Regions from separate parts of the Leptolyngbya sp. FACHB-1624 genome, predicted to be linked through region 3. Evidence: riboswitches for the same ligand, from Rfam matches in the RefSeq annotation. Region 3 holds a riboswitch; each other region holds the start of a gene.
The links. Region 3 has a riboswitch for cobalamin ahead of ACMUEV_RS05250 (energy-coupling factor ABC transporter permease). Riboswitches for the same ligand answer to the same signal wherever they lie in the genome.
Positions count from the first base shown of each region.

Region 1: it holds a riboswitch for cobalamin, as region 3 does, so the genes downstream of both, cobG (precorrin-3B synthase) here and ACMUEV_RS05250 (energy-coupling factor ABC transporter permease) in region 3, are expected to answer to the same signal.
Region 2: it holds a riboswitch for cobalamin, as region 3 does, so the genes downstream of both, ACMUEV_RS00990 (hypothetical protein) here and ACMUEV_RS05250 (energy-coupling factor ABC transporter permease) in region 3, are expected to answer to the same signal.

Region 1 is NZ_CP180258.1:6,002,526-6,012,585, forward strand. Features, by position in the region: gene ACMUEV_RS28550 (DM13 domain-containing protein) at 54-485, opposite strand; gene ACMUEV_RS28555 (GAF domain-containing sensor histidine kinase) at 701-2,362, opposite strand; gene ACMUEV_RS28560 (response regulator transcription factor) at 2,811-3,485, opposite strand; gene ACMUEV_RS28565 (HAMP domain-containing sensor histidine kinase) at 3,482-4,486, opposite strand; gene ACMUEV_RS28570 (hypothetical protein) at 4,740-5,102, opposite strand; gene ACMUEV_RS28575 (hypothetical protein) at 5,408-5,746, shown strand; gene ACMUEV_RS28580 (hypothetical protein) at 5,795-6,091, shown strand; cobalamin riboswitch at 6,612-6,742, shown strand; gene cobG (precorrin-3B synthase) at 6,773-8,047, shown strand; gene ACMUEV_RS28590 (precorrin-8X methylmutase) at 8,040-8,663, shown strand; gene ACMUEV_RS28595 (precorrin-2 C(20)-methyltransferase) at 8,667-9,362, shown strand; gene cobJ (precorrin-3B C(17)-methyltransferase) at 9,350-10,060, shown strand, end outside.
Region 2 is NZ_CP180258.1:227,036-237,095, forward strand. Features, by position in the region: gene puuE (allantoinase PuuE) at 1-194, opposite strand, end outside; gene ACMUEV_RS00980 (hypothetical protein) at 194-616, opposite strand; gene ACMUEV_RS00985 (DUF3574 domain-containing protein) at 768-1,205, shown strand; cobalamin riboswitch at 1,524-1,668, shown strand; gene ACMUEV_RS00990 (hypothetical protein) at 1,772-2,227, shown strand; gene ACMUEV_RS00995 (acyl-CoA desaturase) at 2,265-3,086, shown strand; gene ACMUEV_RS01000 (RidA family protein) at 3,240-3,629, opposite strand; gene ACMUEV_RS01005 (NUDIX domain-containing protein) at 3,626-4,054, opposite strand; gene malQ (4-alpha-glucanotransferase) at 4,157-5,665, shown strand; gene ACMUEV_RS01015 (response regulator) at 5,786-6,154, shown strand; gene ACMUEV_RS01020 (nucleoside monophosphate kinase) at 6,360-6,887, shown strand; gene ACMUEV_RS01025 (hypothetical protein) at 6,908-7,117, opposite strand; gene ACMUEV_RS01030 (DUF3288 family protein) at 7,174-7,461, shown strand; gene ACMUEV_RS01035 (hypothetical protein) at 7,518-8,216, opposite strand; gene ACMUEV_RS01040 (peptidoglycan-binding domain-containing protein) at 8,396-8,905, shown strand; gene ACMUEV_RS01045 (AAA family ATPase) at 9,072-10,060, shown strand, end outside.
Region 3 is NZ_CP180258.1:1,156,277-1,166,336, forward strand. Features, by position in the region: gene ACMUEV_RS05225 (hypothetical protein) at 1-809, opposite strand, end outside; gene rlmD (23S rRNA (uracil(1939)-C(5))-methyltransferase RlmD) at 859-2,259, shown strand; gene lpxD (UDP-3-O-(3-hydroxymyristoyl)glucosamine N-acyltransferase) at 2,260-3,303, shown strand; gene ACMUEV_RS05240 (hypothetical protein) at 3,430-3,696, opposite strand; gene ACMUEV_RS05245 (hypothetical protein) at 3,835-4,755, opposite strand; adenosylcobalamin (AdoCbl) riboswitch at 4,896-5,035, shown strand; gene ACMUEV_RS05250 (energy-coupling factor ABC transporter permease) at 5,024-5,770, shown strand; gene ACMUEV_RS05255 (energy-coupling factor ABC transporter substrate-binding protein) at 5,767-6,051, shown strand; gene cbiQ (cobalt ECF transporter T component CbiQ) at 6,056-6,829, shown strand; gene ACMUEV_RS05265 (energy-coupling factor ABC transporter ATP-binding protein) at 6,820-7,647, shown strand; gene ACMUEV_RS05270 (hypothetical protein) at 7,691-7,999, opposite strand; gene ACMUEV_RS05275 (hypothetical protein) at 8,257-8,703, shown strand; gene ACMUEV_RS05280 (S-layer homology domain-containing protein) at 8,769-9,704, shown strand; gene ACMUEV_RS05285 (hypothetical protein) at 9,849-10,060, shown strand, end outside.

The DNA of each region.
Region 1 (10,060 bases), 1.7 Mb from region 3:
ACTCCCTGCAACTAGAGCCACTTGAAGGTCAAGTGACACTACAATTCTCCGAATTAACTTAATGGAGCAGTCCCAAAAGTTGCATTAAACTTACGACACCAAATTACAGTGGACTGAAAGCTTTTTAGGTCAACATTGGCTGGAATCGCATAGCTTTGAGCACCATTAAACTTTTGTAAAGGTGCGAGAACGACATATTCTCCCTCTTTCAAGGGATAGGAAGGTGGTTTTGCGGATCTCAGTACATTGTTGGAACGATGTAAAACAACAACTAAATCAGGTCCCAAACTGGAGGTTTTAAACCCTTGATCTAGTTCTAGGAAAGATTTGCCATTCTGAGTAACAATTTGAGCTTTTCCCTGGGTTGGATGTTCTCCAGACTGAAAACTGCCTGATTTTACAATGGTTGATGCTGGAGTTTTCGCCTGAGTTGCTAATTCTGGTTTTGCTGGAAGTTCCGGTTCCGTTGCCTGATTCTTAGCCATCGTTCCAACGCACCCAACAAAGATGAAAGAAGCTAGACTGAGTGAAATCCAATGGTTTACTTTCATGATTAAAGCTTTCTGGATGAATACACCCCTGATTATGATGGTTAGGTTGAGCAGCGAAATGATGAGCGCTTAAACAGTCCATAACAAAATGCTGATATTTCACAGAGAAAGTTTTCAGGTCATTCTCAGCGAATTCTCATCTTGAGGATTTATGGTGTTAGAGGCAGCAATACTTGAACGATCGTTCCTGTTGTCGCAGAGGATTCGATACTCAATTCACCTTCATGAGCTTCGATGATCCGTTTGACAATCGCGAGTCCTAACCCGGTACCCGCCGTTTTTGTCGTGAAGAAAGGTTTCGTTAAGTTGGGCAGACTCTCTGTAGGAATCGGTTGACCCTGATTTTGAATGTGAATGCAAGCTTGATGATTTCTAAGCGTATAGAGCTTAACCGTTACTGTCTCTCCGGTATTGCTGGCTTCATAGGCATTGATGATTAAGTTAATGAACACCTGTTTCAGCTTATCTTGATCCGCTAAAACTTGAATGGGTGCGGATGCGATGTCCACCTTTAGGTATTTCTCCGACGCAGCAGGAATGGTCTTGAGAGTATCAAGTGTTTCGGTGATCAATTGATCCAAAGCTAACTGCGATCGTTGTAAAGTTTGCGGTTTAGAATACAGCAAAATTTGGTTCAATAATCGCTGTAAACGTTCGGCTTCATCTAATGCAAGCGCAAGATATTCCTGAAACCGCTCTGTCAAATTCAGCCTTTTGAACGTATTTAGTCCCATTGAAATTGTCGTCAGCGGGTTTCGGACTTCATGCACAATCATCGCGGCTAGCTCACCAATTTCTGCGAGCCGTTCTAATGCTTTCTCGGCTTGTTTACGATCGCTAATATCACGGGTTACGCCTACAATCAGCGGTTGTCCGTTTGTATCTTGAGTCAATCCGATATTTGCAGTGAGCCAACGCCAGCCACCTTGTTTATGAGGAGCACGATATTCTGTTCCCGATTGTTTCTGTCCGGTTGAAAGCAATTGTTCGATCTCGCCAAGACAAGCTTGAATATCATCAGGATGGATGAACGATGTGATCAAGTTTCCTTCCATTTCCGAAGGCTGAAATCCTAGCACATCAGCAACATTAGGAGAAACATAGGAAAATACATTGTCCGGCGTGATTGCAAAGATAATATCATTTGCATTCTCAACGATTGCTCGAAACTTTGCTTCTGCTTGTTTGAGTTCTGCTGTGCGCTGCTCAACTCGTTGTTCTAATTCAAGGTTAGCAGTCAATAACTCTGATTGGGCGGCGCGGAGTTCGATTGTGCGTTTCATGACCTCCGCTTCTAACATTTCGTTGAATTGTTGCTGCTGTTGGTAAAGCTGATAGTTATCGATCGCCGTTGCAGCTCGTTCAGCAAACAGTTCTGCTAGCTTCACTTCGTTTTCTGTAAAGCAACGGGGCTGCCGTTGGAAAGAGCAAATTGTCCCAATCACGTCACCGCTTGAGGTTCGTAAAGGCACGCCTAAATAAGCCTGATAGCCTTCTGGTGCCTGACCATAATCCTTACAGGTACTTGCATTCTCGACGACTAACGGAGCGCCCGTTTTTACAACTGTACCAGTCAAGCTACCATGCAGCGAATACACCTGATTTGCTGCTTCCCCTAGCTCGATCGTACTTGCCAGAATCCGCTCGCTATCCCCTTGGCAATAGGTCACAACCGACCAGTCTAACCCAATCAGTTCGCTAACTCCTTGCGCCACTTCATACAAATAGGAGCTGAGTTCGCCCGTTCGATAACTCAGGGAGGATAGAATTGCTAAGGTTCGCTGCTCCGGTCTCGAAGGAATCGTCATCATTGCTTCCGATACTCCTCAAGGAGCGATGTACATTACGATGCAATTAGTTTGATCAAGTCTGCAAGAAATGGGCGTCCTTCAACTTCTGATAAAGTATCCTAAAGTTCTTTTGATGGAGATTGCTGTTCTTTCAGCAAAAATTAACCTTTCTATTAGAACTGCATCATCTATGCAATGTGACTGAATTCAGGGATGCAACCAAAATTCTTAGAACTCAGTTTTTTTGAAAAACTCTGAGTTCTCGCATTGTGTAGCCTTTGCCAACGTTAGTGTACGATCGAGGATTGTCCATAACTTGATCATTCAGCAGCAGCAGCATGGCTGCTCGTAACATCCCAGTAGAGAAATTTTAGCCCTGAAAGGACACTGTTCGATTAGCCTTTCAACTTGGGTGAGACAGCATCGCAATGCTCCGCTTTAACCCATCCCGATGGAAATGCTGCTTGAATCAATCGCGTAGCGTATAGCCAACTCCCCGAACAGTATGAAGGAGTCTCGGCTCTTGTTCTTCTTCTAATTTCAGACGTAAATAGCGAATGTAAACTTCAATAATATTAGAATCGCCGATGAAGTTATATCCCCAAACATGCTCAAGAATCTGATCACGAGTAAACACCTGACGCGGATGCCGCAAAAGATACTCTAGTAAATCGAATTCCTTTGCAGTAAGAGAAATCGATCGAGTGCCGCGATATACCTCGCGAGTCTTCCGATTCAGGCGTAAGGTATTGAACTGTAAAATCTCTTCATCACCGTCTTGCACTCGACGCAAATGAGCACGGACTCTTGCGAGCAGTTCCTCAATGCTAAACGGTTTCACCATGTAATCATCGGCTCCTGCATCCAGACCCGCAACCCGATCGCTTACCTCATCGCGTGCTGTTAACAGAATGACTGGAACTTTACTTCCGGTCGATCGCAATCGCCGACAGAGTTCTAAACCAGACAATCCTGGAAGCATCCAATCGAGAATCGCCAGATCGAGCGTCGCCTCGCGAGCAAGCATCAAGCCTGACATGCCATCATGCGCGACACTAACCGTATAGCCCTCACTAACCAGTTCTAGTTCGATAAAACGAGCAAGTTTAACTTCATCCTCAACTAATAGAATATGAGCACTCATGATCGGGTTCCTACTGCTGGAAGTGTTAATGTGAACGTACTGCCTTCACCGGGTTGAGATTCGACAGTAATATTGCCGCCCATCCGTTCTGCTAATGTTTTTGCGATCGTCAATCCTAAGCCAGTCCCACCAGTTGTTCGTGCCCGCGACGGATCAGTTCGGTAAAATGGCTCAAATACAAAGGCTTGTTGAGATGGGGAAATACCGCTTCCGCGATCGCGCACTTGAATAATCGCTGTGTTGCTTTCTTGGTGGAGTGTAATGATGATTGGAATATCTAAATTGGAATGTTTAATTGCATTGCTAATGAGGTGATCTAGAATTTGCATTAAATAGTCGCGATTTGTTTGGACTCGGATTGGCGTTGTGGATAATTTGGTTTCAATATTACAAGACTCAAACTGTTCGGTCATATTGACGACATCGTGAACAAAATTGTTTAAGATAACGACTTCTTCATGAATTGCAATATTAATACTTTCTATACGCGCAAGATCAATCAAGTCTTTTAAGATGAGCGTCATTCGCTCTGCTTCTGTAATTGCCATCGCAAGTGTTTCTTTTTGCGTGTCTGTCAATGTTTGATTTTGTTTTTGACTCCGCTGGAGATAGCCGTAAATTAAACTCAATGGCGATCGCAGTTCATGAGCGACCGCATTCGTAAATTGTCGCTGTTGATCTTTAACCGTTGCTAGTTGAGTAACGATCTCATTCCAACGTTGCGCTAATCCTTTGATTTCGGTCGGTGCAGGGTATAAATTGAGCGGATAGGGATCTAGTCGATTAGTTGAAGAAGTTGTCCATTGATGGAAATGTCGTAATGCTGAAAGCAATCGCCAAACTAATCCGAGCATGATCAACATCAGCACGCCAATAAAAATTAAGCTTAAGGTCGTTAACTGAGCAGCGAGCGTGAGAAATTTTGCAGTGGTTGCTGCATCAAACGAACTCATCGACAGAAAGTTTTGCACATCTCGACGACTGAGAAAAACGAAACTCACAGCAGCGATCGCAGAAAAGATCACGATACAGAAAAACAGCCGAAAATGGAGTGAGTTGGTATCGAGGTGATTCCATCTCAGTCTGAACCTTGTTCTTGAAAATCTACTCAAGCGACGCATGGAGATCACCTACTTTGACGCGGATAGCGTTCAAACTCAGTCTAGAATTATCAACGTCTAGAATTATCAACTCATTGTAGACTAGCTGGAACTCAACGAAGAAGCCAAATCGTTTCGGCTTCTTCAGGGGCACTCAATGCAGGTTAAGGTCGCGCAACTGATTGTCTACGGCATTGAGATAACCGCGATCGTCCAAAGTAGAAGCTGGCAGATGATGAGTATTCACTGCGGCTTGCACAATGTCTTTAGCGCTAACTTTGCCAGTATTATGATCTTGAATTAAGCTGCCATAGCCATTGATGCTCTGAGACTTGAAATAGCCGCGATAAGCAAAATGTGCAAGATCAGCTGGAGATAATCTGACGGTGGTTTGAGTCGTGCCTAGATTGTTGCTCGCGATCTCTTGGTTGATGCGAGGCTGAGCACTTGCGGGAACAGTTGAAGTCGTGGAGACCAGCATGAGCGAGAATGCTGTCAATAAGAAGCGTTTCATCATCACTCTCCTGAAGCTAGTAAGTGTTTGATAACAACAAGCATGACAAACTAGCCTGAATGCGTTCTGATCAACCGCTGAGAATTGACTGAGAAACTGATCTTAGGCGCATCAGCATAGTTTTCTGAGAAAATGCTGAGTTTGGCATAAGTTTTCTACACGGTTAACTTCACAGAAGGTTTAGTTTCGGTTTAAGCTCCTCTCAACGAAGACCTGCATTCTGGAATTAACTGAACTCCTCAGGAATGAACTTCATGAAACTTACTTCTTTACTCACCACAACTTTCACCACGGCTGCTTGAGTTGGCATGGTCACAATTTGGGATGCTCCACTCAAAGCCATCAATCCTCACCTCATGCAGGCATCAGCAGCTCAAGAAATGAAAGATAGTACAGGCTTAACCCCGTCGCAAAAGATCGCTAAAATTGTCCAGCATAAGGGACAGTTTGGGGGTGGTGATGAGTTACGACGCTACTTCTTTGGCGATTTAGAGCCAGTCTCCGTGCAACCTGGTGGTGCAGGTATGGTGGTCAATCTCTACAACAAAGCCAACAATACTACATTTGCTTACTGTGCAACCTATGATGTGGTTGTGGCAGTTAAGTCGGGTCGTGTTACACAATTTGCATCTAGTGAAGTGAAGTAACGGGGCTGTTTCTTCTCGTACTTGGAAAGGCTTCATCAGTGAAGAGACATGATCACCAAAGCACCATCTTACTTCTTGAATCAAATTGTGATGAACTTCAGAAAGGGAACGAGATCGCATCAAAAAGTCCCAGGGCAACTGTACCTCTGGATGGTTATTTTGATTTTCGGTGCTTCAAGTGCGGTCACGCGCAAGCTCACCGAAATTGGTGCTATCATTCTGCTCGGACTATTCTTCAGTCAAATTGGTATTCGTCAGATCTGCCGACGGACAAAGTGCGATCGAACAATGCAGCAAGCCGAGCAAATGGGCATCGAAATGGATCTGGGCTTTAGAGGAGTCTAATCCTTTAGCTTCTTTGAATATCAGTTTGGGCTTCCTAAATCTGAGTTATTTTCTCAACAAGCTGTCTGGAATTACCTTATCGTTATCGTTTGTGCGCGACTGATGCGCCACTGTCGAGAATGGAAGACGGTGTAGTCGAAACCGTATGGCAGTGGTGCAGAGGAAAAAATCGCGCAAGCCTTGATTGTGCTCACAACAGCAAGTTGGGTGTTGTTGTGGGCGTTGTGTGTATGATTAGAAACAGAATGCTCTGTCAGTGTCAGCATTTCGATGATGCGGCGAACATGGGCGTAGATGAATTTGAGCATTAAAAAGACATTTAGGGCAACTGAAGCCGAAACCGAACGCTGCTGAGATGCATTTGGACATAACGCGATCGCAGCACCATCGTTCGTCTATAGATCTAAAACATTACCGCCCCTGTCACGCTCATTCATGCTCTCAGTCATCCATGCCAAAAATTGAAGCTCAATGGATGATTTCGCGTTGAGAAAGATTTAGAGAAGTTTGAGAATCGAAATCTTGCGCAATCGAGTGTGATATGCTTCATTGGCTTGGATTGGGAAAATCCGGTGCAAATCCGGTACTGTGGCGCAGCTGTGATGATGATCAAATCGAGTCAGAATGCCAATTCCAAGTCAGTCTTCATTCAATTCTCTGCGAACCACGGAGAAGGAGCATATGAGTGAGTTAGTGAGTGCAAACCCCTGTCCAGGGCTATTTTATGAAACGCCTGCCCAAGATGGAATCTTGATGCGAATTCGAGTTCCAGGCGGGATTTTGACTGTAGCGCAGGCAAGTGCGATCGCTGAAATTACCGATCGCTGGAAGACTTCGACGATTCAAGTGACGAATCGTGCGAATCTTCAATTTCGAGCGGTTTCATCGGCTCCAGAAATCTTTGAAATCTTGAAAAATATTGGGCTTGCGGCAAAAAATGCTCAGGTGGATCATCTGCGCAATGTGATGGCAAGCCCAACCGCAGGAATTGATCCAAGCGAATTAATCGATACGCGATCGCTCGTTCAAGACATTGATACTTACATTCAATCTACGCCAGAACTAGCAGGTCTGCCCCCAAAATTTAGTATTGGGATTGATGGCGGTGGGCAAGTGAGTATCGGAACTCGCGCTGCACAGCCCTGGCAACATCGATACAATGAGATTCAACTTTCAGCGATATCATCGAATCAGCTTCAGTTAGCTTTTGCAGCAGATAAACAACTGTATGAAACTGGAGTCGTGATTGATGCGACGGAGTGTGTTTCTGCGATCGCAACTTTAGCCAAAGTTTATTTGAGCTATGTCCAACAATCTCAGCGTCCGAAAAAGCCAAGGATGAGAGATATGTTGAAAGATTGGGGGGTTCAAGGAATTCTCGATCGTGCAGGATTTGAAACCTTCAGCACTGCAATTTCTTTAAAGTCTGGGATTGTTTCCCTTATCGGAGTTCATCCTCAAAAGCAAGCTGGATTGTTTTATATCGGGATTGCATTACCTTTGGGGCAACTCTCGATCGCGCAATTTCAACACCTCATCGAACTTGCTAAAACCTACGGTTCAGGCGAAATTCGACTAACACCGTGGCAATCGATCATTCTGCCAAATATTGCCGATCCATCTACCGTATTGCAAGAGCTATCTGGTTTCTCAATTGACCCGATTCAATCCTCGATCGTTGCCTGTGCTGGCAAGCCTGGATGTGCTTCTGCTGAGACACATACGCAAGCTGATGCTCATGCTTTGACTCAGTCCTTAAAGCATCCCATTAATATTCACATTACAGGCTGTCCAAAAGGTTGTGCTCAACCGAGTCCTGCTGATATCACCTTGCTTGGAACTAGGATGGAACAGTCCGAAGCTTACTATCTTTTTGCTGGAGAGGAACTGCTGACAGAACAGCCTGTGTCAGACCTCTCTACGATCGCTCAACTTATCAATGCTCGATATGATTGATTACATTCGCAACGGTGAGGATATTTACCGTAAATCATTTGCCATTATTCGGTCTGAAGCGAATCTCGAACGGTTGCCTGCGGATTTAGCTCATGTCACAGTGCGATTAATTCATGCTTGTGGAATGACTGATCTCGCGAATGATATTGAGGCTTCTCCAGATGCGGTTCAAGCAGGTCGTCAGGCGTTAGCCAATGGAGCCGCAATTTACTGCGATGCTCAAATGGTGGCAAATGGGGTGACTCGAAAACGTTTGCCAGTCGATAATCCTGTGATTTGTACCCTCAATGACCCAACTGTTCCAGAACTCGCTCAGAAGCTGAACAATACGCGATCGGCTGCTGCTTTAGATCTTTGGGACATGAAAGGAGCCGTGATTGCGATCGGGAATGCGCCGACTGCATTATTTAGATTGCTGGAATTGCTCGATGAAGGTGCACCAAAACCTGCGTTGATTTTAGGCTTTCCCGTTGGTTTTGTTGGAGCGGCAGAATCGAAAGCCGAACTTGCAGCCAACAGTCGAGGTGTGCCGTTTATTACCTTGCATGGGCGACGAGGGGGAAGCGCGATCGCAGCAGCGGCAGTCAATGCTTTAGCAAAACAAGAGGAGATATAACTTATGACGGGTCGGCTTTATGGAATTGGAATTGGTCCTGGAGATCCAGAACTGCTTACAATGAAAGCGTTTCGCGTGTTGCGATCGGCGCAAGTTGTAGCATATCCGCTGTCAGATAGTGCTTTGAAATTAGCGCGATCGATTGTGGCAGAGTACTTACACCCGGAACAAATCGAAGTTCCCATGTACTTCCCATTTAAGCTCGAAGAATCTGCACAACCCTACTACGATAAAGCAGCAGAAACCCTCGCAGAACATCTTCAGCAAGGGCGCGATGTTGTCGTTTTGTGTGAAGGGGATCCATTCTTCTATGGCTCATTCATGTATTTGTACAGTCGGTTGTCGGATCGGTTTCCTACCGAAGTCATTCCAGGCGTGTCCTGTGTTATGGCAAGTCCAGCGATGTTAGGGACACCTTTGACTTATCGAAATGATGTGTTTATGGTTGTCTCGGCAATTATGTCGGCTGAAGAATTGAAAAAAAGCCTAGCAGTCGCAGATGCAGCCGCGATTATCAAGCTGGGGCGGCATTTTACAAAAGTTGTAACTGTCCTAAAAGAGTTGGGATTGTACGATCGAGCAAAGTACATCGAGCGAGCAACAACTTCTCAACAGCGGATTGTTCCGATTAGTGAGCTTGATCCGGCAGAAGTTCCTTATTTCTCTATGATTGTGATTCCGAGCAAATGGCAACCTTAATTGCAGTCATCGTTTTAGGTCAGGCGAGTGTGCCGATCGCACGTCAAATTGTCGATGCTCTACCCAATGCGACTTTGTATGGGCTAGAGCATCGCACGGCAGGCGTCGATGTTTCCTTTACTCAATTTGGCGAAACCGTTCGAGAGCTATTTACCCAAGGCACTGCGATCGTCGGAGTTTGTGCAGCAGGAATTTTAATTCGCACGATCGCTCCCTTGCTGTCAAATAAGTGGCAAGAGCCGCCCGTAATTGCAATGGCTGAAGATGGGAGCGCAGTCGTGCCATTACTCGGTGGATTGCAGGGCGTGAATGATCTCGCTCGCCAAATTGCAACTGTTGTAGAAGTCGCACCTGCGATTACAACTACTGGAGATATTCGATTTCGCACCGCACTGCTGTCTCCGCCCAGTGGCTATCGGTTAGTGAATCCCGATGATGCAAAAACATTCCTCGCTGAGCTACTGGCAGGAGCGACGGTTAAAATTGAAGGCTCTGCGCCTTGGTTAGAAAAGAGCCAGTTACCGATCGCGGATGATGCAAAGCTCACGATCAAAATTACAACAGAAGCAGTTCAAGGCAGTTCAGAATGTTTGGTTTATCAATCTTCTAAGCGGCTTGCCATCATTGGAACAGGTCCCGGATCGGCTGAATGGATGTCCCCTCAGGTCAAAGCGGTACTTCGCAATTCAACCGATTGG
Region 2 (10,060 bases), 930 kb from region 3:
CCCTGGAAGGGAGCCGCGCCAACAATTTCTGACAAGAATGCTTCCGAGGCGGGATCACCGTGGAGGACGCAGTTCTCGCCGCCTTCTTCGTAGTTGATGACAAATTGAACTGCGATTCTGGCTTGATCTTTCCATTGGGGATGGGGTGGATTTTGTCCGTAACCCACGAGATTGCGCGGATATGAATCAGGCATCAGCAATTGACCGATAAAAGTTGCTGATTCAGAAATATAACAAGATCTCGGACGGTATGCAGCATACCAATATCCAAACGATCGCGAATTTCAATGCCAAAGCGATCGTGAAAGTCATCACATAAGGTACATTCCCAATCGAACCAGCAGACCAAAGGCAGTTGAAGATCCTCGGTTAAGCGATCGCTTGGAGTAATTTTTGCGAATTGCAACCCGGAATACGCTTCCATTTGCTGATAAACGAAAATTGCCAGATCTTGAGAAATTGAAAGCGGTTGCCAAAATGAGCGATACCAATCCTCGGATGTGCGAGTGGGGCGAGTTCGCATTGCCTGATTGATCTGTCGTCGAATGCTGAGGTCAGGACTCAGATCGGCGTAGGTTCTGATATTTAGAACGATATTATCTAGCTTGCGCCACATGCTCCCTATTATCCGTTTGCCATCGGTTTGTCTCAGTATTCCCACTCAGAGATCGATTCAAGCTATCGATTTTTTGAGGTTTTACAAAATCTAGGGATTGCATGAAGAATTCCACTTCAACGTGAGAGAAGAGAGAGTTGAGGTTGATGTGATGAAATCTAGATTCCACTTAATTTTAGGAGTGGCAGTCGGGCTGATTGTGCCGCTGCTGGTTTTCGCAAAGGTTGATGAATCTGTGGATCAATCTTGCCAGTTGCAACCGCACGGCAAGGCTTTTATGCGAACAGAGTTATTTTTTGGATTCGCGAAACCCGATCGCTCAGAAGTGACTCAGGTTGAATTTCAGCAATTTGTCGATCGCGTTGTGACTCCGTTATTTCCTGAAGGGCTGACAAGGGTAGCCGCGAAGGGGCAATATCGGAATTCGCAGGGTAAGGTTGTGGCAGAAAACTCTCAACTTCTGACGCTGCTGTATCCGATGAATGTTGAGAGTAGCAAGAAGATTGATCAGATCCGAGCCGCTTATAAACAGGCATTTCAGCAAGAATCTGTATTGCGCGTGGATGAGCGATCGTGTGTTTCGTTTTAATGGTCAACTTGATAGTTTAATTTCTGAACGAGTCTCATCTTTATCGGGCATAGCGTTAGAGTTTTACGAGACATGATCGCTCAGAGGCAACGGTTCCGAGGAATCGCGGCTTTTTAGATCAGCGAACAATAGGACGGCTAACTAGCGATTTGGTATTCTCGTCAACAACATGGAATGTAACCGATATGTGGATCTGTGCAAAATGTGAGAGCCTTCAGAGACTACTTTAGTAAACGATTTAGATGATTGGCTCATTTTCAATCCAGTTTGAGTGGGTGAAGTGCGGCAAAGATGAGTCTAATTTTGCTTGATCGTGCTACTCTCTAGATGAGTATCGGTTCTGATGGGAATCAGCCATTAGACGCAAGGGGGAAAGTTCGGTGCAAACCCGACGCTGTCCCGCAACTGTGATAAGAACTGTGTTCTTTGAGTCAGGATGCCCGCCGATGCATAGCGCCTCTTTAAGAGGTATGTCTGTTGTGTTTCATCTGCGAGGTACGGATGATGATGGTTCTTAGTTTCTTAAAACGGATTTGCTTCCCTATTTTGCAGTTCAGGGGAAGTTGATGAGGTTTCAACATTATGATTTGCGATCGCATTTTGATCACTGGCAAGATCTGGTTATTCAGCAGAATTTTTTGCAGATAGGGTTCACTAGCTGGAATGGCTATTTGAGACTAGGGCGAGGACTAGTAACCTGCAAGATTACGAATCGGATCAATGCTTCAATGAATTGGAGTATTGATTCTGTAGTCTTTGAGCAGGAGTTCGTCGCGCAGGCACAAGTCGAGCTATATTTGCGAATGCTTGAAGTTGATAGCCAAGCTGGGGTTGCGATTCACGAGGCAATCGCGACGTATGACCCAACTCAAGCGATCGTGCTTCTGGCGAGACGGGATCGCGAAGTTCAGGTCAGTCTACTGCAAAACCTAAAAATCTCTCCTGCTGATTGCTATAAACAAGTGCAGCACCGTTGGAGTGAGTTTCAACTAGAAGCCACAGAGCGCAATCGTGCTGAGTGATCACGCTGATTTTATCCAAACCGTTTGAGCAAAATTCATGACCGATGTCTGTTTAATTTCTCCACGTCCTCGTTGGACTGTAATTACTGTTGTTGTTTTCTTGCATTTAGGAGCCTTACTTGCACTGTCTCCCGCTTATTTTAGTTGGTCAGCCGTTGGAGTTGCTCTATTCTTGCATTGGCTGACGATCGGGCTAGGAATCTCTTTAGGATTCCACCGCTTAGCAACGCATCGCAGTTTCAAAACGGTCAAATGGTTAGAATACTTCTTTATCTTGTGTGGCACATTGGCAGGTCAAGGAGCCGTGAAGGGTTGGGTCGGCTATCATCGAATGCACCATTTGTTTGCCGATCGGACTGGTGATCCACATGATTCGACTCAGGGATTTTGGTGGAGTCATATCAGTTGGCTGATGCACGAGGTTCCATCTCATTCAGAACTGCATCGATTCACTCAAGATATTGCTCATGATTCGTTTTATCAGTTTTGCCACAAGCACTACATTGCTTTACAGATTGCATTAGCTGTTTTGCTTTATGGTCTCGGTGGAATGCCCTTCGTAGTTTGGGGAATTTTTGCGCGATTGTTTGTTGGCTTTCACAGTACGTGCTTTGTCAATAGTGCATGTCATACTTTTGGCTATCGGAACTATGCGGTCAATGATCGATCGACGAATTGCTGGTGGGCAGCATTGCTGACTTTCGGAGAAGGATGGCACAACAATCATCATGCTTATCAAGCTTCGGCGCAGTTTGGCAAGCGCTGGTGGGAAGTGGATGTGATATGGTTGACGATTCGACTGTTGGAGAAATTGAAACTTGCAAAAAACGTCAAGACTGCTCATCTAGTAGAGTATTGAATCTCACATAACTAATTTCCAATATTCAAATCGACAAAAGCCCATACCCGTTCCAGAACAAGCATTTACCTTGTGATGCGAACCTTCCAGCCATCGCGCTTCGATGCGATCGCTCTCGCTTGTGAATCAGGTTCAAGAGCGATCGCAGTTCTCCTAATCTTTCAGTGTTGCAACACAGTCGATCTCAACCAAAACATCTTTTGGTAAGCGAGCGACTTCCACACAAACTCTTGCGGGTGCAGTTGCTTCATCAAAATATTTGGCATAGACCGCATTCATTGCCGCAAAATCGTTCATGTCTTTCAAGCAGACCATCGTTTTGACAACATCATCGAGCGACGAACCAGCCGCTTCTAAGATGGCTTTCAAACTGGTCATGGCTCGTTCGGTTTGAGCCGCAACATCGCCAGCACCGACAATTTCACCCGTCTGCGGATCGAGTGAGATTTGACCTGCGACAAAGACTAAACCTTGAGCCACGATCGCTTGATTGTAAGGACCAACCGGAGCCGGAGCCGCATCAGTCCGAATTACTTTTTTCATAATCTTGGGCGCATTCCATAATTTCTGTACTGTAAATAATCGTGCAAAATGCGATCGTGATCAAAACATAAATTCTCAGGGATCTCCCAAATCTCGACAATCCGCACATTTTTGGCATCATCACCTGCTTTGGGTTCGCCCTTGGCAGTGGCAATGTACGCAATGCTCATCGTATGTTGGCGCGCATCTCGATCGGGATCAGAATAAACTCCCAGTAAATCAATGAGTTCAATGTGCAGTCCAGTTTCTTCTTCGGCTTCAAGATGTGCGGTTTTCTCAGCCGAATTTCCGTAATCGATGAAACCGCCGGGAATTGCCCATCCATGTGGGGGATTGAGGCGTTCGATCAGCACGATCGGGCGATGGGGGCGATCAATGAGTTCGATGATAATGTCAACGGTGGGAGCAGGATTGCGATGAGCCATAAAAAATTACGATTTCCGAATTAATCTTGATTCTTCTTGCGGTGGATTTTGTCCTCTCCGCCTCATGTTACAGTTCTCACAGCCTTTTCCTGCTAGATTACTATGCCTTTAATGCGATCAAGTGGCGTTTTGCTGCATCCTACCTGCTTTCCCGGTCGATTTGGAATCGGAGAACTAGGAGCCGAAGCTCATCGATTTATTGAGTTTCTTGTGCAGAGTGGACAGCAATATTGGCAAGTGTTGCCATTAGGTCCTACGGGATATGGAAATTCTCCCTATGCATCTTATTCATCAATGGCAGGCAATCCGTTGTTGATTAGTTTAGAGGCGTTGCGCGATCGCGGCTTGCTAGAAGAATCGGATTTTGCGAATGCTGATGGATTTTGGATCGATTGTGTGGATTTCGATCGCGTCTATGCGTTCAAGGCTCCGTTATGGCGAAAGGCTTGCGATGCCTTTAAACATCAGCGTGATGAACAGCGCGATTTTGCCGATTTTTGTACGAGAAAAGCCTTCTGGTTAGAAGACTATGCGTTGTTCATGGCACTGAAGCATGAGAACGGCGGCAAGAGTTGGTATGAGTGGGAACCCGAATTGATGCAGTCGAAACCGGATGCGATCGAAGCTGCTCGAATCCGACTGCAAGAAGAAATTTACTACCAGAAATTTCTTCAATACGAGTTTTTCAAACAGTGGGTGGCGCTGAAAGAACATGCCAACGAAAATGGTGTGCAAATTATTGGAGACATCCCCATTTATGTTGCACATGATAGTGCGGATGTTTGGGCAAACTCAGAGAACTTTCGGCTTGATCCTGAGACCGGACATCCTGAACTGATGGCAGGTGTACCGCCAGATTATTTTAGTGCAACAGGACAGCTTTGGGGTAATCCCATCTATGACTGGAACTATCTGGAATCGACAGATTTCAAGTGGTGGGTGCAGCGATTTGAAGCCATGTTAGATCTGGTGGACTGGATTCGGATTGATCATTTTCGTGGGCTTGAGGCTTATTGGGCAGTTCCGCAAGGTGAAGAGACAGCGATGAATGGGAACTGGATCGAAGCGCCAGGAGATCAGTTCTTTCAGATGCTCAATACGAAGTTAGGAAAGCTACCGATCTTGGCAGAAGATTTAGGTGTGATTACACCGGAAGTAGAAGCATTACGGGATAAGTATGAGTTTCCAGGCATGAAGATTCTTCACTTTGCTTTTGGGTCTGATCCGGGCAATCCTTATCTGCCATTTAACTATCCTCGTAATTGTGTCGTGTATACAGGTACGCACGATAACGATACAACGATCGGCTGGTATGAGCAGCTTTCAGACTATGAGCGGGGCAATCTTTGGAACTATATGGGCTGTATCGGACAGCAGGGAATTCATTGGGATTTGATTCGAGTCGCCATGAGTTCGGTTGCAGTTCTGTCGATCATCCCAATGCAAGATTTAATGGGGTTGGGAGCGAATACCAGAATGAATGTTCCGGGTCAGGCAGAGGGGAATTGGGGTTGGCGCTATCGATCAGAGATGTTGAATGACGAGATTCGCGATCGATTCGCAAGTTTGACGCATCTATTTGGGCGTGCACCTCACCGGAAGCGAGATTAACTCAAAATGTAAATTGAAGAACAGTAATGATGGTTCTCTAGTTTTCTACAATTTTCTGATAGGGTCAGCAACACGCATCAAGCTCTACAAATTGTTTTTCTAGTAATCATTACTGTCTCAATGATGATACAGACTATTCTGCTGATTGAAGATCATGCTGCGCTTCGAGCGAATTTGGCAGAGATGCTTGAGTTAGAAGGCTATCGAGTGATTGAAGCAGAAGATGGAAGCTCAGGAATCAAACTGGCAACGGAGGAACGCCCAAACCTGATTGTTAGTGATTTCGAGTTGCCTATTTTTGATGGATTTGATGTGTTGAGATTGCTCCGTCAAAATCTGGAAACCATGAATATTCCAATCTTGTTTTTAACCGGAGCAGTTGAGAATAACGATCGCTTGAAAATCCTCAAAGATCGAGGAGAAAAGTATCTATCTAAACCTTGCTCTCTCAGTAAGGTACTAGCAGAGATTAGGGAATGCTTATCTTAAGTTTCAGAATTGAATTCGTGATAAACAATGACACAATGTAACATTGCGTTCAGCATGAGCGATCAGTTCTCTAGTTTTTCACACTATTTCTCTATCGTTCTTTGATGTAGCAAACTTTATCATCAGATGTCAGTATGCTGAGATGAGCATGATTCGAGTTCAATCATTGATGACCGAAGTTTAGTCTAATCGTTTGAGGAATAATATGACGGTGCAGCTTATTTTCTTAGGACTTGAGACTGCGAGTGTGAATACACAGGCAGCAATCTTATCGAAACAACTCGGGATTCCCCATATCTCGATGATCCATTTGTTTTCGCAGTTTATGCGCGATCGCTTGTGCAGCGATCTGCAAGCCATCCTCCCTTCCGATACGATCTCGCCTGATACAGAAAAGCTGGCAATGCTGGAAGTCCGTTTGCGGCAATCTGATACTCGTCAGGGTTGGATTCTCACGGACTTTCCTCAGTGCTTTACTCAAGCGCAATCTCTGCACCTTCTGCTTGAATATATGGGCTATTCACAGCCTCAAGCACTTTATCTCAGTCTTACAAAACATGATTTATTAGAGCGATTATCGGCTGATCAATTAGCGTGGAATCAACGGCTGCTTTCTCCTGTTATCGAGTACTACCAGGAACTAGACTGCTTAATGATGGTTGATGCGAATACAACTCCCTCAATTATTAATGAAAAAATTCTGGATAGATTGCAAATTACGATATTGGCTTAGCGAAACAAGCTGCTTGGATCTCAACTGGCTTGGAACTCGGAGAATGTTACAAATCTTGCTTGTGGTTTGAACCAATTTAAATAGGGTTCTAAGCGATCGAGTAAGGCTAATCCATGGTCTAAACCTTCAGCCGATGCTTTGAATTTTATTGTTTTATCTAACGGTTGCCCGTACTCTTCTGGAACATCAAACCCTTCAACATCAAAGCTCAAAAGAATTAACTTATCCATCTCTCTGCAACCGCGTTCCCGTATTATACTGACGAGCGTGATTTCCACGGTGAGATATGGCGCAAGAGCAAAAAGACCAGGAGCATCCTTTGTGGAAGAGCGATCGTGAAATCGTCGATTCTCTACTGACGGGCGAAGCAACGGATTGGAATCTCGCAGAATTAGCCCGCTTGAGAATTCGCTATAACGGTTTCCCAGGGGCACGCGATATTCAAGCAGACTTAGATACAGTTCTCAAACAGTGGAACTTAACGGAGGATGCTTTGTTTGAAAAAACTCGCCACATTCATGTAGAGACGAAGCCTTATAAGGGGCGTGGCGCGAAGCGGGATGATTGGAGCTAGAAAGAAGTGGGGAGTGGGGAAGAAACAATCTCTACTCCCTACTCCCCACTCCCCACTTAGTAGGCATTCACTGCCAACGCAGAATTCAGACGCAAATTCAAATCAGACTGATTGACTGAAATCACCTGATTGCGATTTCGTCCAAGCAATAAGCCACCTAAAGCACCTGCACCCGTACCGATTAGAACTTTGCCCAACGTGATCCGACGATTCCCGGTGATGCCAGAGATAATCGCTGCTGCACCTGAACCGATTGCAGCTCCCTTCAGAATTGCATCTGTACTCACCCCTCGACGAATTTCTTCAGTCCGAGTGACTAAATCTGTTTGACCATTCAGTGCCACCTGATTGCCATTATTCAAAATCAAGGTATTTGCGACAAAGCGAGTTCCACCATCGGCAGGCTGAAACTCTCCTTTCACTTGGCTACCTGCTGGAATCAACAGGGTTCCATTCGAGGTGCGAATATTATTGGGAACAGTTAACGTAATCGGAAGGCGTTCATTCGGGGCAACCAAAATTTTCTCAGCATCTCGGTAAGCCAAGCGCAACGTTGTGCCTGCCGGAATTCGGAATGCACCTGTCGTTTGCGTCGGTGACGAGGGAGATGAGGGGAACAGCTGCGCGACTTTCATCGGAGCAGGAGTAGCCGCGATCGCGTCTTTCGCAAATACGATCGGAGCGGCTCCAGTCGCCGTTACACCGATCGTCAGTGCGAGCGCAGTGCTAGTTTGCAATTTCTTCAAGTTCAACATAGATTTTTGTCCTTCAAGTCCGAGTCTAACGGCGATACTTTCAATGACTTTGCCGCCAGAGATAAGGTTCCTCATCTTAAAAAATAGAATTTGCGATCGCAAAAAAGTCCTATCTCAGGTCAGAGATTCAGGCTTTTTTCATTCATACTCAAATGTAAGAAGCTGAATCTAAAATTGCCATGAGCGCTGAAATTCCCCCCGATAAGATCGAACTGCCCGATTTGTATCCTTGGGATCAAGGAAGCGATGTTATGCAACTGCAAGCCTTATTGAGAGCACATGGATTTAACCTGAGAATCGATGGAGATTTTGGGAGTCGGACTGAAACAGCAGTGCGATCGTTTCAACATCGACATGGATTGAGAATTGATGGTGTGGTGGGTAAACAGACGTGGTCTGTACTCAACACAGACCTAGAACCAGGCACACGGCTCTTAAAACTGGGCTGTATTGGGACAGATGTGGCTGAACTTCAAGGACTCTTGTTAGTTCATGGCTTCGATGTTGACCGAAATCAGGTTTACGATGCTGCGACAGAAGCTGCGGTTCGACAATTTCAGCAGCGCTCCAGATTACGAGAGACGGGCATTGTGGATGATATAACTTGGACTTTTCTGAGAGGTCGAGGACTTCCTACGATGCCTCGCAAGCAGAATCGCTGGCTTAACAATCCGCGCAAGTGGTGGTGACTTTTGACTTGTCTTTGACACAATCAACACTTAGTAATTGTTAAAGTAGCTTCCTTTTCACGTTCTAGCAGCATTTCTGCAATCACAGAACCCGATGGTTTTTATACACAGTTTCAAACCCATGCGACATACTGATGAAGAGAGAATATGTTGCCCTTAGTTTGTCATGACTCAAGCACCTCGTCCTGGAAGTTGGAAGGCAAAGCTGAATCGATCGACTGAAAACTCTTTCATCGGGCGCGAACTTCAATTGCAAGCGTTTCGGGGTGTATTAAGCACGCCTTACGACGATCGCACAACTTCAATTTTCAGCATCTCTGGGCAAGGCGGAATTGGGAAAACTACTTTGCTCAAGCAGTTTCGCAGAATTACAACTGAGCTTGGACAGGTTGCAGCTTATGTTGATGAGGGATCACAGACGAATTTGGTGGATAATGTGCCGGAAGCGCTCAGTCGATTGGCACTGGATCTAGAGAAGCAAGGAATTGAGTGTAAGAAGTTTCAAGAGCGCTACAAGGTTTATCGTCAGAAGAAACAAGAACTGGAAGCTGATCCTGATGCGCCTCAAGGCTTTGCGGCAGGAATGGGAAAATTTATTGCGAGAGCCGGAATTGGGGTGGCGAAATCGATTCCGGGCAGTGGCGGAGTGATGGAATTTGTAGATTCGGAAGGAGTCGCAAATCAGGCTGGAGAGTGGACAGCTTTTGTGGCTCGTAAGCTGACAAATAAGGATGAAGTGCGATTAGTCCAGGAACCGATCGAGGTTTTGACTCCGCTTTTTCTAGAAGACCTGAATCGAGTTGCTGAAAAGCAAACGATCGTATTGTTGCTCGATACCTATGAGCAAACGGGAGCATTTTTAGACGATTGGCTTCGATCGCTGCTGAACGATCGATATGATGTAAGTCTGCATCCGAATTGTTTGATCTGCATTGCCGGTCGTGATCCGCTCAACAAGAATGCTTGGATTGGGTGGGAAAAACTGATTGCACGATCAGAGTTGGAACCGTTTACTAAGGCTGAGGCACGATTGTATCTGGCAAGCTGTGCGATTACTCAAGAATCGATCGTGCAAGAGATTTGGCGATTATCGTCGGGTGGATTGCCTGTGTTGATTGCGATGATGGCTCAGGGAGCGCCTCGTGAGGTTGAGCA
Region 3 (10,060 bases):
GGTTGCTGATAAGGTTTGAACTTCAAAGGTGCTAGATCAGCGTTGCGGATGAGGTGAGCCATAAAGTGCAGCGAACCTTGTAGCAAATCTGCGCTGAGTAAATCGCGTTCTAAATTTGTCGATCGTAGTTTTTGTGTAAACGATTTCATCAATTTCTTGAGAAAACTTGCATTCTGAGACAATTCTAAATACGCAAACGTAGCACTGCGAATTTCAGCTTCAATCTTGGCAGGATTCGTAATTCTCTGACCATCTAGGATGCCATTAAATCTGCGCTGAATGAATGTTCTTACATGCTCCGAATAAGGCTGAGCATGATATTTCTGCATCGCTTCAGATAAAAGCATCTTGGAATTTCCATTGAGCATTGCGCCAACCACCCAAGCAGCAACATCTGCCGCATAATCTGACTCTGAAGCAAACCGATCGAGCGCATCCCCTAAGCCTTTGAACTTTTCTGGAGTGGCGCGATACGTCTCGATCGAAGACCCAATATCACCCGCCCAAGAGGTATGATCTCCTGTCCAGCGCGTCAAATCTGACCATTGCAGCCCTGGCTGATTGATTTGATCCGACAAAGACGCAATGAAATGTCCAAAATCTATAGTTGCACCTGCTAAGATCACATCTTGATTGAGTTTACCTTCAATAAATGCTTGCTCAAACCCTGTCACAACCGTCCAGACTTTCGTCGTATAGCTCGGCTTCGTATAGCCGCGTAAACGATTTGTAATCTCGTAAGTCGAGGCATCAGGGTGAGATTGTTCAAAATCGCTGATAAATTGAAGAACGGTTGTGAAATCAGTCATAGGACAGAAAGAGAAGCGACACTTAAGAGAATATTAGCGAGACATTACTGTGCCCACACAATTAGACACATCATTCAGCGATAACACTACGGAATGGCGGCAAGGTGAATTGCTGGAGGTCACGATTACCGATTTGAGCGATCGCGGTGATGGAGTAGGTCGCGCAGGCTCACGGGTCGTCTTTGTGCCCGATACGGTCACCGGCGATCGCGCTTTAGTCCGATTGATGCACGTCAAGCCGAATCTTGCTCATGCGAAGTTATACAAACTCCTCGAAGCTTCGCCCCATCGGATTCGACCCGGATGTATTGTTGCTGACAAGTGTGGCGGCTGTCAGTGGCAGCATGTCGATTATGACTATCAACGAGAGGCGAAACGGAATCAGGTCGTTCAGGCATTAGAGCGAATTGGCGGATTTCGTGACATTGCAGTTGATCCCGTTCTGAATGTGAGCGAACCTCTGCACTATCGCAACAAATCGACTTATCCGCTCGGAAGTTCCAACACGCGACAAGTTCAAGCGGGATACTATCAAAAAGGCACGCATCAGATTGTAAATCTGAATCAGTGCCCGATTCAGGATGAGCGATTGAATCCTTTACTGGCTGAAGTCAAACAGGACATTCAGCAGCAGGGATGGCGAATCTATGATGAGAAATATCATCGCGGTCAATTGCGGCATTTAGCCTTAAGAATTGGGCAGCGCACAGGTGAAATCTTGCTGACGTTGATTACAGCTGATCCAGACTTGCCGAACTTAGAAGCTCAGGCTCAGGAATGGCTGCAACGCTATGAGAATTTAGTCGGTGTTTCGCTGAATGTGCAGCGCGATCGCACGAATGCCATTTTTGGTTCAGAGACACATTGCATCGCAGGTCAGCCTTTTCTCTCAGAACGATTCGCAAATCTGACGTTCCACATTCGACCCGATACTTTCTTTCAAGTCCATACTGAGCAGACTGAAGCTTTGTTAAACATTGTTTTGGAACAGTTAAACTTACAAGGTGACGAAACATTTGTTGATGCTTATTGTGGAATTGGAACAATGACTTTACCGATCGCACAACGTGTCAAAACTGCGATCGGATTAGAAATTCAACCGGAAGCGATTGAACAAGCTCAACAGAACGCAAGTTTGAATGGAATCGAGAACGTCAGATTTGAAGTGGGAGCGGTTGAAAAAGTTTTACAATCGCTTGAGATTCATCCGGATTTAGTCATGCTCGATCCACCTCGTAAAGGATGTAATGCAACTGTCTTGGAGACGCTTCGACAACAGAAACCTAAGCAAATTGTTTACGTCAGTTGTAATGCTGCGACATTAGCACGAGATCTGAAATTGTTATGTGCAGATGATGCCTATCAACTGATACGAGTTCAGCCTGCGGACTTTTTCCCGCAGACGGCTCATGTCGAATGTGCTGCTTTTTTAAACCGAGTGGAGGAGTAAATGCTGTTTAAGGATCTGGTAGAAAAGTTAGGGCAATCCGTGAAGAGTAGTAGCGAAACACCTGATCTAGAAATTTCAGGAGTTTCCGCAGTACTTGATAGTAAGCCGAATACGCTGACCTATTCTGAAAGCCTGAAATTTGCAAAGCAGCTTCGCGAAACCCAAGCTGCTGCGGTGATTTTGCCTGCAAATGAGGAATTACTAGTGATCGCGAAAGAACGCGGTTTAGCTTGGATCATTGTAGGCAATCCGCGCTATGCGTTTGCTCAAGCGATCGCGCTTTTCTACCAACCTTACAAACCTGCCGCAACAATTCATCCGTCTGCAATCATTGATCCGTCTGCTCAGATTGGTCAAAACGTTGCGATTGGCGCGCATGTTGTGATTGAAGCCAACGTGACAATTGGCAATGATGTTGTTATTCATCCGGGTGTTGTCATTTACCCAGACGTGATAATTGGCGATCGTACAGTTCTCCATGCCAATTGTGTGATTCACGAACGCGCTCAAATCGGTGCAGACTGTGTGATTCATGCAGGGGCAGTGATTGGCTCAGAAGGCTTTGGCTTTGTGCCGACTCGTGAAGGCTGGCTGAAAATGGAGCAATCAGGCTGTACCGTGCTCGAAGATGGCGTTGAAGTAGGGTGCAATTCTTCGATCGATCGCCCTTCTGTCGGTGAGACTCGAATTGGGCGTAATACAAAGATTGATAACTGTGTGCAGGTTGGGCATGGAGTCAAAACTGGAGAGGCTTGTGCATTTGCCGCTCAAGTTGGGATTGCCGGGGGATCTGTACTGGGCAATCGCGTGATTTTGGCAGGACAGGTCGGTGTGGGCAATGAGAGCCGGATGGGCGATGGTTCGGTTGCCTCTGCAAAAACTGGAGTTCATGCCAGCGTGGCGGCAGGACAAACAGTATCGGGTTATCCTGCGGTCGATCATCGAATTTTTCTACGATCGTCTGCTGTCTATAGCCACTTGTCTGAGATGTACAAAGCGATCAAGCAAATTCAGAAGCGCTTAGGAATGGATGCGGATTCATAAGCAACGGTTGAGGAGAATGCGATCCAATTTGTATCCAGACAACTGTACCCAAGCAAAATAGTAGGGGTTCGTGCATCATCACTGATTGCTCTATACTCCTACTATTGTATTCATGTGAGCAATAGATTAACCGTCGTCTTTATCTTTGCTCTCTTTGCGATCTTCTTGATCATTCTCTCGATCGTTGTTGTTGCGAGCGTTGGATTTCTCGCCATCTTTCTCATCATCGCTATCATTATCCTTAGCTTTGTCTTCTTGGCGCTTTTCATCGCCATCTTCAGATTGATTTGAGGCTTCTTGCTCCTTGGATGACTCTTCTTTTGCCTCAGTCTCAGATTGTCCACTGCCACAACTTGTAAGTGCAGCACCTCCGATTAAGAGGGAAACGCTCACGAGGAAGACTCCTATCGTTTTTTTCAAATTCACCATAATCATTTACGCTGTTTTTAATCTCTCTTTAAGAATTTAGCGAATAGAGCTACAAACAACATTCCTCGTTTTCTATTGATAGAATTTGCTAAATTCAATGCCTTACGAAATGGAGGTCTTGAAATCGTAGACGATCGCATCATTCGTCATCTGAATCATGCCTTCTACGGTTGCAAAGATTGAGCCAGCGTTTTGAACTAATTTTGGAACGTCAAGCGTGGTCTGAATGATGCCGAAATCGCCCGTCATCTCGATCGGAGGCGTTCCATCTTGCACAGTCACAGTTCCTGAAACTTGCAGGGTGCTAGGTTTGACTAATGCTGATAGATCAAAATTTGTTGCAAATGCTCCAAAAGGAGTTGGAATATTCAGAATCGCTTGTCCATCGTTGAAGGTGACATTGCCGCTGAGTGCATTGATTGGAATTGCGATTTCGTCATCTTGGGTTTGAGGCTGGAAATCCAGGATGACTAAGCCATCGTCTAGATTGACAATGCCTGGAGTGCCGTTGAAATTGAATGGATATTGATCAGAGGATTTGAAGTCGATCGATGAAAAATAACTTCCAAAAGGCGTTGTTAAATTAGATATAAGTGCCCCATTACCAAACTCGATCGAGCCTTGGACTGCTCCTGCTGAAGTTGAAAGATCGACATCGATTGTGCCATTTGCGAATGGAACTGTGCCTGAGATCTCTTTGACCAACCTGCTGATGGAGACAACGATATCTTGAGCAGATTGAACCGAATCTGTTTGATCACTGCGGGAAGCGGTTAAACCGCTAGTGACAATTTCTCGGTTTAGGGAATTCGAGAAATCAGGGGGCAATTGAGCGATCGCACTAGTCACTTGCGTGTTGCCCGAAGGGGGTTGTAAGTCTGTTGTCAGTCGTGCTTGATCGAACGTGAGCGTTCTACTTGCTTGCTGGAACGTTGGAAGATCAGGGAATAAAGATGAGGATGCAAAAAAGACAGGTAACCGATTGGGCTTCAGCGGCGATTTTAAGGTAGATGGCTCTAACATAAGGCGACTGGCAACTCCTGTGCTTGTACATTATCAGCCCAGTTACAGGACGGTCTACCTCTGGAGTCATAGATTAAAAGATTTCTACATCTCGACAAAACTCTACCAAAAAACTCGACTAATAGTGATACAGTGAGTCACACCTTAAATAAAGTTGGATTGGGGAAAGTGTAGTGCAAAGCTGCCGCTGTCCCGCAACTGTAAAGCGAGATTTCGCTAAGCCAGAATGCCCACCAGCTTTACGGTTGTTAGTTCTGCGAGGTACAGAATGAGGACTCGGAAATGGATGAGCCTTGCTGCAATGGCAGGGCTGAGTTTGTATTTAGTATTGGGATCAGCAACTCCAGCCCAGGCAATGCACATTGCAGAGGGTTTTTTGCCCGTTCAGTGGGCAGCGTTTTGGTGGGCGATCTCGCTGCCGTTCTTTGCGTTTGGACTGCGATCGCTGACGCGGATTACACGCCAAAATCCTGAATTGAAACTGCTCTTAGCATTAGCTGGCGCATTCACATTTGTCTTATCTGCGTTAAAGCTTCCTTCCGTGACAGGAAGCTGCTCGCATCCCACGGGAACTGGACTCGGCGCAATTTTATTTGGACCTGCGGTAATGACCGTTTTAGGGGGATTGGTGCTGCTGTTTCAAGCCGTTTTGTTAGCGCATGGAGGCTTGACAACGCTCGGAGCCAATTTGTTTTCAATGGCGATCGTGGGACCTTTCGTCGCATACGGTATTTATCATTTAGTGCTGAGAACTGGGAATCAAAAAGCTGCAATTTTCCTAGCTTCAGCATTCGCGAATCTTTTAACCTATGTCACAACTTCGATCCAGTTGGCATTGGCGTTTCCGGCGGCAACGGGTGGAGTATGGGCTGCATTTCTAAAGTTTGCTGGAATTTTTGCGCTGACTCAAATTCCCTTAGCCATTAGCGAGGGCTTACTCACGGTCTTAGTCTGGAATTGGCTACAGACCTACAATCGGACTGAATTGGAAACCTTAAACTTAATGAAGACATGAGACAATCATCGACGCGACAGAATTGGTTCCTTGCGATCGCAGTCATTCTCCTCACTGTGGCTCCTTTGGTGTTTGTGCGAGCAGAGTTTAATGGAGCAGATGGACAGGCACAACAACTGATCGAAGAGAGCCATCCGACTTATGAACCCTGGTTTAAGCCCATGTTTGAGCCTGCGAGTACAGAAGTTGCAAGTTTACTCTTTGCATCGCAAGCAGCATTGGGTGCAGGTGTACTTGGATATGTTATCGGGCTGTATAAAGGGCGATCGCAAGGTAAATAAAACCATGCACCTTTGGCTGGATACGCTTTCCCATCGCAATCGATTACGACAACTACCACCGCAACATAAATTACTATTTGCAACGATCGTACTGTTGATTGCTCTGATTGCAACTCCAATCATTCAGATCGCGATCGCAATCTGGCTAGGAATTTGGATTGTCATCTATGCTCAAATTCCTTGTCGTATCTATTTACGGTTGCTCAGTCTTGCGATCGGGTTTTGGCTGATCAGTATTCCAGCCTTGATCCTGGGGATTGCGGATCGCTCGGCAAGCGATGCAGTTTTGGGTTTCTCACTTGGATCGACTTACTTTTATTTGAGCCAGCAAGGGATTTTACAAGCTGTCGTCATCTTGACTCGGACACTTTCGACAGTCTCGTGCTTATATTTCGTCTTATTCACAACCCCATTTACAGAAATATTACAAGTTCTCAAACAAATCAGATGTCCAGAGGTACTCACAGAACTGCTGATGCTGATGTACCGATTCATTTTTATTTTGCTCTCAACTGCTCGTGAACTTTGGATTGCTCAACATTCACGCAATGGTTATCGCAGTGTCCGACGCTGGTTTTATAGCTTGAGTCTGCTGATCAGTCAGCTTTTTCGTAAAACAATGGAGAACTATCAACAATTCGTTTTATCCACTGCAGCAAGAGGGTTTAATGGGGAATTTCGAGTCTATTCGCCACGAACCTATCGCCCTTCTCGACGCTATGCGATCGAAGCTAGTTTAGGATGTCTCATATTGCTTCTTATCAGCCTATGTCGTTAGCCTTTGATCAAGTCGAATATACGTATCCCGGAACCAAAAACCCTGTGATTCAGGGCTTGACGGTAGAGATTCCGATCGCAAAACGAACGGCTTTGATTGGGCAAAATGGCTGTGGTAAAACCACATTGTTTCTCCTGGCAAATGGTTTATACAAGCCACAACGCGGCACGATTGCTTGGAAAGGTCAGACGTTGAGTTACGATCGCCGATCGCTGATCGAACTTCGGCAAAAAGTAGGCTTAGTCTTTCAAAACCCCGAACAGCAGTTGATCGCATCAACCGTTGCAGAAGATATTTCATATGGATTGTGTAACTTAGGCTGGACAGAATCAGAGATCGAACCTGCGATCGCGAAATCTCTAGCCGAATTTGGTTTAACTGAACTCGCTCATCATCCGATTCATCACTTGAGCCTAGGGCAGAAAAAGCGAGTTTCCCTAGCAGATGTCATGGTTCTCAAGCCTGAGCTATTGCTACTAGATGAGCCAACAGCTTATCTAGATCCACTCCACACTCGAATGCTCGCGCAGACTTTAGAAACCATTCATGCCAATGGCACAACCATTCTGATGGCAACGCATGATCTAGAGTGGGTTTATCGCTGGGCAGATTGGGTGATTGTGCTCGATCGAGGAACCCTCGCCCTAGAAGGAACTCCGCAAACTGTTTTCGCTCAGAAATCGATTTTAGACCACCTAAAACTCGGAGTTCCGCTCACTATAGACCTAATCTCACTGCTCAACCACTTAGAGGAACAGCACGGCAACCATCCGATCATCCATCAAATCCGAGAAAGGCTACACCCAAATCAGCCCTAATTCTCAACTAAATTTTCAAAATCTCCCCAATTCCCGAAAACACCTACGCCTGCGCCTGCTGTGCTTCCCACAAATCCGGCACAGTCTTCCCCTGCCGACGCAATTCTGAATCCAGAAATAACCAATACAAAATCTCTTCGGCTCGATCGCGTTCTTCACGAATTTGATCTAGATGCCGCGCCATATCTTCGTACTGAGTTTCATCTGTACAGGCAAACGCTTGATTAAACTCTGCCCAATGCCGATCTTGAATCAATCGGAATCGATACGCATATTCATCTATCACTGGATCTTCGACCATCCAGCAGTGATCGATTACATAAAGCACATCCGATCGAGAGACAGGTTGCATACCTACTTAGTATCCTTAAATACACGATATTCCGTCACGTATTATGTCAGGCATCGGGCAATTGGACAGAAATTTTAATCGATCGTCAGAGAGATCATAGGGCAAAAATGTCAGACAAACGCCAGAAAATAAAAAAATCTGAATCTAAATGAACAGTTTTTAATATGGAGTTTTGCAAAATAAATCCAATCTCCTAAACTAAATCCGCTAAGTTAAAAGAATTAGAAGCCTCTCATCGTTTTGCCCTTCTCTTCTATATGAAAATTCGACTAGACCGGAAGCTGCCTTCTTGCCCCAAACTGCTTCTCTGTACTGTTACCAATGCCGCATTTGAAGTCGGCAATATTCGCATTTTCCTCTATACCGATCGCGGACTGTTGCTCGGTGATATCTCACCGGATTGTTTAAGACTCTCTTCTTCCGAAATTCGTCAGAAATTAAGAGAACAAGCCTGTGCAATCTTACATCCTGAAGAAGCAGGCTGCGATCACGATGCTAGCCCGACTCGAGAGCGAGCGTTAGAACTCTTGCAAGCTGCTCAAGAAAAGGTAAAATTTCCCAGTGCATTCGATTGGTGGATCAAAAAATTTGAGATCTTTTCTGAAGAATCTCAAGAGATCGAAGCAGCGCGCACGGGACTTTCAGACTATTACGTTTTGGAGCGATCGCGCTTACAAAAAATCTTGGACGACGATCGCGAATAGAGATCATCCCCACATCGATCGCAGTTTGCGCTAGTGTTGAAACGTGGTCATGGATTTAATCGATCGTGCTGTCGTTGCAAAAGATTACGCTTGGACTTGTAAGCTTATGTTTGTTCGCGAGTTGTTCTAACACACCCGCTGCGAATTCAGTTCGGGATGCGTTGTCCGCAGATCCGCGCCTGACAAACAGTTCGCCTAGCCCACAAGCTTCTCCGAGTCCTTCGCCTTCTGACTCTCCAACTCCTTCCCCTGAAACAACGACAGAGCCGAGTCCGACTCCCTCTGCCACTCCGGCTCCGACTGTTGATTCTTCTAGTTCCTTCTCAGATCTCGATAAAGCACCGCAAGCCCTCCGCCAAGCGGTCAAAGAGACGGCTGAATTAGGGATTCTCACGCATAGCAATTCAGCAAAAGCCAATGAATCAACTGTATTTGAACCAAACAAAAATGTAACTCGACGGGTCTATGCGCGATGGCTCGTTGCTGCGAATAACCGCATTTACAGCACTCGTCCTGCTCGTCAAATTCGGTTAGCAGTTGAATCCTCAACGCCTGCTTTTAAAGACGTTCCCACAAAAGATCCTGACTTTGCTTCAATTCAAGGCTTAGCTGAAGCAGGATTGATTCCAAGCTCTTTGTCTGGCGATTCAACCGCAAGTCTGTTTCGTCCCGATGCACCACTGACGCGCGAGGATTTGATTTTGTGGAAGATTCCGGTCGATACTCGTCAAGTTTTGCCAAATGCCACGATCGAATCTGTCAAGCAATCCTGGGGCTTCCAAGATGCGAACAAAATTGATGCAAAAGCATTGAGAGCTGTCTATGCTGACTTTCAGAATGGCGATCAAGCGAATATCCGCCGAGCATTTGCTTACACGACTCTGTTTCAACCGAAACGCCCTGTAACCCGTGCGGAGGCTGCTGCAGTTCTCTCGTATTTCGGCTTTCAAGGCGATGGCATCTCGGCTCAAGAAGCGTTGAAAGGCACGCCTAAGCCTTAATTTAGGTGCATAGATAGCAAGCCCCAAAAGCTGGATATGCACATTGATAAGCTGGAATTGCATGTGTTGAGATTTATCAATTTCAACACATCGATCTTAGAATCTCTTACTATCACAGAGGTTTTTGATCATCCATCATCATTCATGTCAAATTTTTTCAAGGTTAGTGTTTTCCTTTCAGGAATCATTGCGATCGCTCTATCTACCCCGGCTCAAGCTGCTGTCACGACTCAGTGCCAAATTCAGTCTCGCGAAGGTCAGCCTAGCCCGTTAGCCATGCGGGCATTGTTCACACTAGAGTCTACTTCAGACGGAAATGTAGCAGTCACTTACACGAATTTGCCCTCTCCAGTAGG